2 regions of the Robertmurraya sp. FSL R5-0851 genome follow, and region 1 is predicted to be linked to the other one. Evidence: a T-box and tRNA genes for the amino acid it is inferred to sense, from the RefSeq annotation. Region 1 holds a T-box; the other holds one or more tRNA genes.
What was found. A T-box is a leader RNA that pairs with one kind of tRNA and senses whether it is charged. The one in region 1 lies ahead of thrS (threonine--tRNA ligase), so its partner is inferred to be a tRNA-Thr.
Positions count from the first base shown of each region.

Region 2: it has a tRNA-Thr gene. The T-box ahead of thrS (threonine--tRNA ligase) is inferred to sense a tRNA for this amino acid. The anticodon was not compared.

Region 1 is NZ_JBBOOE010000001.1:3,456,541-3,461,130, forward strand. Features, by position in the region: gene infC (translation initiation factor IF-3) at 1-235, opposite strand, end outside; ribosomal protein L20 leader region at 315-444, opposite strand; gene thrS (threonine--tRNA ligase) at 616-2,547, opposite strand; T-box leader at 2,598-2,838, opposite strand; gene ytxC (sporulation protein YtxC) at 2,905-3,768, opposite strand; gene dnaI (primosomal protein DnaI) at 3,916-4,590, opposite strand, start outside.
Region 2 is NZ_JBBOOE010000001.1:1,100,742-1,105,331, forward strand. Features, by position in the region: rRNA gene MKX65_RS05630 (23S ribosomal RNA) at 1-1,699, shown strand, start outside; rRNA gene rrf (5S ribosomal RNA) at 1,895-2,010, shown strand; tRNA gene MKX65_RS05640 (tRNA-Glu) at 2,019-2,093, shown strand; tRNA gene MKX65_RS05645 (tRNA-Val) at 2,210-2,282, shown strand; tRNA gene MKX65_RS05650 (tRNA-Thr) at 2,364-2,439, shown strand; tRNA gene MKX65_RS05655 (tRNA-Lys) at 2,448-2,523, shown strand; tRNA gene MKX65_RS05660 (tRNA-Leu) at 2,554-2,638, shown strand; tRNA gene MKX65_RS05665 (tRNA-Gly) at 2,672-2,746, shown strand; tRNA gene MKX65_RS05670 (tRNA-Leu) at 2,759-2,847, shown strand; tRNA gene MKX65_RS05675 (tRNA-Arg) at 2,956-3,032, shown strand; tRNA gene MKX65_RS05680 (tRNA-Ala) at 3,052-3,124, shown strand; tRNA gene MKX65_RS05685 (tRNA-Met) at 3,222-3,298, shown strand; tRNA gene MKX65_RS05690 (tRNA-Ser) at 3,316-3,408, shown strand; tRNA gene MKX65_RS05695 (tRNA-Asp) at 3,457-3,532, shown strand; tRNA gene MKX65_RS05700 (tRNA-Phe) at 3,808-3,880, shown strand; tRNA gene MKX65_RS05705 (tRNA-Trp) at 3,892-3,962, shown strand; tRNA gene MKX65_RS05710 (tRNA-His) at 3,975-4,050, shown strand; tRNA gene MKX65_RS05715 (tRNA-Gln) at 4,070-4,141, shown strand; tRNA gene MKX65_RS05720 (tRNA-Gly) at 4,270-4,343, shown strand; gene MKX65_RS05725 (hypothetical protein) at 4,464-4,590, opposite strand, start outside.

The DNA.
Region 1 (4,590 bases):
TGATTTTTTGATTTTTACGTGCTTCTTTTTCTTTCTTCTGCTGCTCAAACTTAAACTTACCGTAGTCCATAATACGTGCTACTGGTGGTTTCGCGTTTGGTGCAACAAGAACAACGTCAAGATTTACACGCGTAGCAATCTCAAGTGCTTCGATTTTTGATTTAATGCCTAGTTGTTCGCCATTTTGATCAATTAGACGTACTTCGCGGGCACGAATACCCTCGTTCAACAACATGTCTTTGCTAATAGCTGGACACCTCCAAGGTTTAATGCGAATACAACGTTTGGGTTAAGAAGATTTCATTTTCATAAGAAAAATAAAAAAAGTGCGGATGAATGCACCCACACTTTACGATACCCATACGGTAATAAGCCTTTTCGTAAAACCTGCCAACTGCGCTTTGGCGTCAATCAGGTGAGAAGCGGGTGCTTCTTCTTTATCTCAAACTCGTATTCAATTTACCTTAGCAACTATATCACAATAAATAATTCATGTCAACGAAACACTTTTTATCACAACGAAATGAATTGTATCAAAAATATACGTTTGTGGCAATACCTTTTCAAAAAATAAACATAAAGAGGATGATTAGACATCCTCTTCTGTGAAAAACATTAGCGCTTTACTTCCATTTTTAAGTTTTCAACAAACGTTTCAAAGGAAACAACCTCTGATTTTTGCTCCCCATATTTACGTACATTCACTGCCTTTTCAGCTACTTCATTGTCACCAACGACTAGCATATAAGGAGTTTTTTGCATTTGTGCTTCACGAATCTTGTAACCGATCTTCTCATTACGATCATCAATTTCGACGCGAATACCTTCTGCCTGTAGAAGTTCTTGCACTTGCTTTGCATAGTCAAAATGAACGTCAGGAGAAACAGGAATCACTTGAACCTGTACAGGTGCTAACCAAGTAGGGAAAGCTCCTTTGTATTCTTCAATCAAGAACGCGACAAATCGTTCCATTGTTGAAACGACCCCACGGTGAATAACAACAGGACGGTGTTGTTTCCCATCCTCACCCACATAACTTAAATCAAAGCGTTCTGGCAACAAGAAGTCTAACTGGACAGTAGATAGGGTTTCTTCCTTCCCAAGAGCTGTCTTCACTTGAACATCAAGCTTTGGACCATAAAAAGCCGCTTCACCCTCTGCTTCAAAATAATTTAGCCCGAGGTCATCCATCGCTTCTTTTAACATGCTTTGAGCTTTTTCCCACATTTGATCATCATCAAAATATTTTTCTTTATCTTCAGGATCACGGTAAGACAGGCGGAAGGAGTAATCATTGATATTAAAATCTTTGTACACTTCTAATACCAATCCTACCACTCGCTTGAATTCATCCTTGATTTGATCTGGACGAACGAAAATATGCGCATCGTTTAACGTCATTCCACGTACACGTTGAAGTCCAGAAAGTGCGCCAGACATTTCATAGCGGTGCATCGTTCCAAGCTCAGCAATACGAATTGGAAGCTCACGATAACTATGAATACCGTGCTTATAGATCATCATATGATGCGGACAGTTCATAGGACGTAGAACAAGCTGCTCATTATCCATTTCCATAACTGGGAACATGTCTTCTTGATAGTGATCCCAGTGCCCTGATGTTTTATATAAATCAACACTTCCCATCACAGGTGTGTACACGTGATCGTAACCAAGTCGTGACTCCTTATCCACGATATATCTCTCGATAATACGACGAATGGTCGCACCCTTTGGTAACCACATTGGCAGACCTTGTCCCACTTTTTGCGAGTTCATAAATAAATTTAATTCTTTTCCTATTTTTCTATGATCACGCTCTTTTGCTTCTTCCAGTAGACGAAGATGTTCAGCCAAGTCTTCTTTCTTGAAGAAAGCTGTTCCGTATATACGTTGAAGCATTTTATTATCGCTATCGCCTCTCCAATAAGCACCCGCAATACTCAGAAGTTTTAATTCCTTCAATTTCCCTGTCGATGGAACATGAACTCCACGACATAAGTCGAAGAAATCCCCTTGTTCATAAATAGTTACTGTTTCTCCTGCAGGAATGGCTTCAATCAGCTCAAGCTTGTATTCATCGCCAATCTCCTTGAACAACTGAACAGCCTCATCACGACTAACTTCTTTTCGAACAATCTCAATGTTTTCGTTAATAATTTTTTTCATTTCTTTTTCAATTAAAGGCAGATCTTCTGGTGTTAATGATTCCTCAATATCTACATCGTAGTAAAATCCACCTTCAATAACTGGACCCACACCAAGCTTTACGTTTTTGTATAGACGCTTAATCGCTTGTGCCATTAAGTGGGCACTACTATGTCTAAGGATTTCAAGTGCATCCGCACTATCCTGAGTGACAATTTCAATTGCTCCATCTTGCTCAATCGGACGTTTAAGATCATACAACTGGCCATCTACTTTTCCAGCCAATGCCTTCTTTTTAAGCCCTGGGCTAATGGAGGCAGCAACATCTTCTGTTGTTGTTCCAAGCGGAAACTCCTTTACTGCACCGTCTGGGAACGTTAACTTTACAACATTTGACATAACCATTTTCCTCCTAAATATAAAATAAAAATAAAAAAACTCGTCCCTCGGAAAGGGACGAGTTTATAAACAACACGTGGTTCCACCCTAATTTTCACTTTAATCAATCATCAAAAGTGACTTTAGATAAATAGATAACGGACTTTAGCCGTCAGCCCATACTTAATCAATTGTTCAAGGCTGATGTTTAGAGGTGGTAAGCTGTTCATTCGTGTTAGGAAGTTTCCAGCCAATGCCTTCCCTCTCTGATAACCGTAAATAAAACGCTCATGTCCTCATCGTAACATTTATATCATGAAGTTGTACCTTATTATGTACGTATTATAGTTTGTTCATGAGGGAAAAGCAAGTATCTATCTAGAAATTCTCATCAGCCGCAAAGGCGAATTTCCTTTTTCGATCATGAAATAAGTTCATGGCTGCCACCACTACTCTTTCCTCAAAAAGATTACAAATCGTTCGAACCAAAGGTTGCTCCGGTTCGTCAGTGTACAAATAAATCCTTTGGGGAGCCATCGAAAGCAACGGTGCAATGGTGACACTATCAATGTAGACTGGGTGATTAGAAAGTAGTTTTCGATCAATTAGCTGCAAAATTTCTTTTCTTTTTAGTTCAAAGAATTGTTCGTCAAAAAAGGTGATCGTATCAGACACAATTAAATGAATGACCTTCTTGATTGAACTCCGTTCTGCTAAAAACTCTCTGAGTGTATGAACAAAGATTTGGTATTCCTGCTCAAGTTTATACTCATCAATCGCAACCTCCACCACACTCTCTATAAGAGTCGTAATGGAACGCAGTCGAAAGCGCTGGAAAGAGTCGAACGAAAAAGACAAGCGCTGTGAGAATAATTCATTAATAGCTGATTCTACCAAGTTATTTAATGTGTTCACATCGACAAACGATAAGAGTTCTCTTCTGTTTCCGTCAACAATTGCAGTAATAATATCTAATATCTGTTCCTGTTCATGTTCGTCATCATAACAAAAATGATTCTTTAAGATTTCTCGAGACCAATCCACTAATTTAATTTCCTGAATAAATTGTCCAAATGCTTTTTTCACAACCACTTCTTCCAGTTTTCCATCGCATTTTACTATATGTTTATCTTCTATAAGAAGAGTCTCATGATTCAAATGGTGTGAGGATTGTGCGTGATTCTTTAGCAATTGGTGAAATCTTTTCGCATCCTCTTTATTTTGGAAAATGATCTCAAACAACCAAATCCCCCCTTTTGGTGAAATCAACGTTTGAAATGTCCATGCTACTGCATGTTCTTTTTCACAGTCTCTGCTTTCATGTATATGGGGAACTTGGTCAAAATAGAATAAGAGCCAGCGGACTTTTTCCACTGGCTCTTTTATTTCCTATTTCCTTCTATTTGGACCATCCACTTGGACAGGGTGAGCTAGGTATCTAATCCTCTCTAGAAGTCTTCTTGCTTTCATCTTCTCTTCTTCTCCACGTTGACTATACGTTAAATGATGCTCTAACTCGTTAAAGTTAAAGTTCGATGTAAAGAAGGTAGGCAGATTTTCAAGCATACGGAATTGAAGAATCGTTCCTAGCACTTCATCTCTCGCCCAACTTGATACCGTTTCAGCACCGATATCATCAATCATAAGCACTGGTTCTCGTTTCACTTTTTCAATTTTATCATTGAGTGTCGAGTCACCAATTGATCCTTTTAACTCCCTAATCAACTCTGGGAAGTACACAATCATAGAAGATACCTTCTTTTTTGCGAGTTCATTAGCAATTGCTCCAAGCAAATATGACTTGCCAACTCCGAACTCACCGTAAAAATAAAGTCCCTTTTGTTTTACACTTGAATTGTAGTTTTCTACAAACTCCTCTGCTAATGAGATTGCTTCAATTCTACCTGAGTAATCACCTGACATATCAAGGTCCGCAAAGCGAGCGTGTAAAATCTCTTTAGGCATATACATACTCTGAATGAGCTTCTCACTTTTTCTTCTCTCGTCTGACATTACCTTTCTAGGACAGCGGTCGTAATGAATCTCAATAGACCCACGGACAAG
Region 2 (4,590 bases), 2.4 Mb from region 1:
GAGCGTTCTAAGGGCGTTGAAGCTAGACCGGAAGGACTGGTGGAGCGCTTAGAAGTGAGAATGCCGGTATGAGTAGCGAAAGATGGGTGAGAATCCCATCCACCGAATGCCTAAGGTTTCCTGAGGAAGGCTCGTCCGCTCAGGGTTAGTCGGGACCTAAGCCGAGGCCGAAAGGCGTAGGCGATGGACAACAGGTTGATATTCCTGTACCACCAAATTACCGTTTGAGTGATGGGGGGACGCAGGAGGATAGGGTAAGCGCGCTGTTGGATATGCGCGTCCAAGCAGTTAGGCTGATCACGAGGCAAATCCCGTGATCAAAAGGCTGAGCTGTGATGGCGAGGGAAATATAGTACCGAAGTTCCTGATTCCACACTGCCAAGAAAAGCCTCTAGCGAGGTAACAGGTGCCCGTACCGCAAACCGACACAGGTAGGCGAGGAGAGAATCCTAAGGTGAGCGAGAGAACTCTCGTTAAGGAACTCGGCAAAATGACCCCGTAACTTCGGGAGAAGGGGTGCTCTTCAGGGTGAATAGCCCAGAAGAGCCGCAGTGAATAGGCCCAGGCGACTGTTTAGCAAAAACACAGGTCTCTGCGAAGCCGCAAGGCGAAGTATAGGGGCTGACGCCTGCCCGGTGCTGGAAGGTTAAGAGGAGGGGTTAGCCTTAAAAGCGAAGCTCTGAATCGAAGCCCCAGTAAACGGCGGCCGTAACTATAACGGTCCTAAGGTAGCGAAATTCCTTGTCGGGTAAGTTCCGACCCGCACGAAAGGCGTAACGATCTGGGCACTGTCTCAACGAGAGACTCGGTGAAATTATAGTACCTGTGAAGATGCAGGTTACCCGCGACAGGACGGAAAGACCCCGTGGAGCTTTACTGTAGCCTGATATTGAATTTTGGTACAGCTTGTACAGGATAGGTAGGAGCCTGAGAAGCCGGAGCGCTAGCTTCGGTGGAGGCGTCGGTGGGATACTACTCTGGCTGTATTGAAATTCTAACCCTCACCCCTAAATCGGGGTGGGAGACAGTGTCAGGTGGGCAGTTTGACTGGGGCGGTCGCCTCCTAAAAAGTAACGGAGGCGCCCAAAGGTTCCCTCAGAATGGTTGGAAATCATTCGTAGAGTGTAAAGGCACAAGGGAGCTTGACTGCGAGACCTACAAGTCGAGCAGGGACGAAAGTCGGGCTTAGTGATCCGGTGGTTCCGCATGGAAGGGCCATCGCTCAACGGATAAAAGCTACCCCGGGGATAACAGGCTTATCTCCCCCAAGAGTCCACATCGACGGGGAGGTTTGGCACCTCGATGTCGGCTCATCGCATCCTGGGGCTGTAGTCGGTCCCAAGGGTTGGGCTGTTCGCCCATTAAAGCGGTACGCGAGCTGGGTTCAGAACGTCGTGAGACAGTTCGGTCCCTATCCGTCGTGGGCGTAGGAAATTTGAGAGGAGCTGTCCTTAGTACGAGAGGACCGGGATGGACGCACCGCTGGTGTACCAGTTGTCTTGCCAAAGGCATCGCTGGGTAGCTATGTGCGGAAGGGATAAGTGCTGAAAGCATCTAAGCATGAAGCCCCCCTCAAGATGAGATTTCCCATAGCGCAAGCTAGTAAAACCCCTGAAAGATGATCAGGTTGATAGGTCAGAGGTGGAAGCGCGGTGACGTGTGGAGCTGACTGATACTAATCGGTTGAGGACTTAATCTAAGATGCGGAAACGGCTTGGTCAGGGACGACAGGCATAAGATGAAGACTGAAAGAGGTCCTGACCTCTGGAAGGCTTTGGCTTATGACCCCGAGTCCCTAGCCGTTGGAGCTCGATTCCGCTTGGTGAACCCTCTGTATTTCTCCTTCTTCATTCATTATCTAGTTTTGAAGGAATGATTTTCTTCAATCATATAATCTAGTGGCGATAGCGAAAAGGTCACACCCGTTCCCATACCGAACACGGAAGTTAAGCTTTTCAGCGCCGATGGTAGTTGAGGGTTTCCCTCTGTCAGAGTAGGACGTCGCTAGGTTTAAAAATGGCCCCTTGGTCAAGCGGTTAAGACACCGCCCTTTCACGGCGGTAACACGGGTTCGAATCCCGTAGGGGTCACCAAGTTTTTTTACGAAGTGAAAATAACCAAGTTTTTTTACGAAGTGAAAATAACCAAGTTTTTTTACGAAGTGAAAATAACCAAGTTTTTTTACGAAGTGAAAATAACATTCCATTTCGGAGGATTAGCTCAGCTGGGAGAGCACCTGCCTTACAAGCAGGGGGTCGGCGGTTCGATCCCGTCATCCTCCATTAAGAATTTTTTCACGAAGTGAAAAATATTCATCCTTATATCACAAAGTGAAAATAACTTTCCATTATAATTTCTTCTATGCCGGCGTAGCTCAATTGGTAGAGCAACTGACTTGTAATCAGTAGGTTGGGGGTTCAAGTCCTCTCACCGGCACCACTTATACCGAGCCATTAGCTCAGTCGGTAGAGCATCTGACTTTTAATCAGAGGGTCGAAGGTTCGAGTCCTTCATGGCTCACCAAAGTTTTTTACTATAACTTTTTTTCACTATGCGGGTGTGGCGGAATTGGCAGACGCACTAGACTTAGGATCTAGCGCCGCAAGGCGTGGGGGTTCGACTCCCTTCACCCGCACCAATGTTTCTTTTATAGCCTATAAATTTTCCATATGCGGAAGTAGTTCAGTGGTAGAATACAACCTTGCCAAGGTTGGGGTCGCGGGTTCGAATCCCGTCTTCCGCTCCAAGAACTTCTTTTGCCGGGGTGGCGGAACTGGCAGACGCACAGGACTTAAAATCCTGCGGTAGGTGACTACCGTACCGGTTCGATTCCGGTCCTCGGCACCAATGCTTTTTACGAAGTAAAATAGCTTTCGTTAATACGAAGTAAAATATCCAACGATAAATTGCAAAGCAAAATAGGATTCAATAGATTATGAAGTAAATTTCTTATATGCGCCCGTAGCTCAATTGGATAGAGCGTCTGACTACGGATCAGAAGGTTATGGGTTCGACTCCTTTCGGGCGCGCCATTTCTATTAATATTTGTTTGGGGCCTTAGCTCAGCTGGGAGAGCGCCTGCCTTGCACGCAGGAGGTCAGCGGTTCGATCCCGCTAGGCTCCACTTAGATTTTTTCACGGAACGAAAGTGCAGTGAAAATAATCTTCATTAATTCACGGAACGAAAGTGCAGTGAATAAAATCTTCATTAAATTAACTTTGGCGGTGTAGCTCAGCTGGCTAGAGCGTACGGTTCATACCCGTGAGGTCGGGGGTTCGATCCCCTCCGCCGCTACCATAATAACTTATACTTTTGGAGGTATACCCAAGTCTGGCTGAAGGGATCGGTCTTGAAAACCGACAGGCGGGTCAAACCGCGCGGGGGTTCGAATCCCTCTACCTCCTCCATCTTTAAATAATATTTATTTTTCAAGTAAGACACTTGAAAAAAACTCTGGTCCCGTGGTGTAGCGGTTAACATGCCTGCCTGTCACGCAGGAGATCGCCGGTTCGATCCCGGTCGGGACCGCCATCTATACATAATTGAATAGTATTATGGCTCAGTAGCTCAGTCGGTAGAGCACGATGAATAAGCTACAAAGAAAAAACATCCAGCGTACCGATTGAAGATCGGGACGAAGGACGAAATAAGATTTTATCTAGGGTAATTATTAATAATCATGGCTCAGTAGCTCAGTCGGTAGAGCACGATGAGTAAGCTTCAAGGAATTAACATCCAGCGTACCGATTGAAAATCGGGACGAAGGACGAAATAAGATTTTATCTAGGGTAATTATTAATAATCATGGCTCAGTAGCTCAGTCGGTAGAGCAAAGGACTGAAAATCCTTGTGTCGGCGGTTCGATTCCGTCCTGAGCCATCTTTTTTTGAAGGGGTATAGTTTAAAGGTAGAACGAAGGTCTCCAAAACCTTTGGTGTGGGTTCAATTCCTACTACCCCTGTCAAATCACATGGCGGTTGTGGCGAAGTGGTTAACGCATCGGATTGTGGTTCCGACATTCGTGGGTTCGATTCCCATCAGTCGCCCCAATATTTACAATTTCTTCTTTGGGCTATAGCCAAGCGGTAAGGCAACGGACTTTGACTCCGTCATGCGTTGGTTCGAATCCAGCTAGCCCAGTACGAAAAGCGGAGCCGACTGTTTTGGTCCGACAAGCGCTGGAGGGGCACCTGCGGAAGTCATAAGACTTCAAAGGGGCACCGAAGCGACCTCGAGGACCAAGGAGGCGCAGCTGGACAATATAATATGCGGGTGTAGTTTAATGGTAAAACCTCAGCCTTCCAAGCTGATGTCGTGAGTTCGATTCTCATCACCCGCTCCATAAATACATATAACCTTGTTTCCAACACTAGAGTTGTTTCCAATGAAGCAGTCCTAGTGTTTTTTATTTTTTTAGATGTTATTCTCATAAAGAAAGGATAGATGCATAGCATCTATCCTTTTACCAATCTTGTGTATTTTCAAGTAAATGATCAATTTCAATTGTTGTGATGAATGAGAATCCCTCATCTTCAGTAAGGTCTCGAGTGGATTCTAACAATTCATCGATATCAGCTTTAATTAATCGC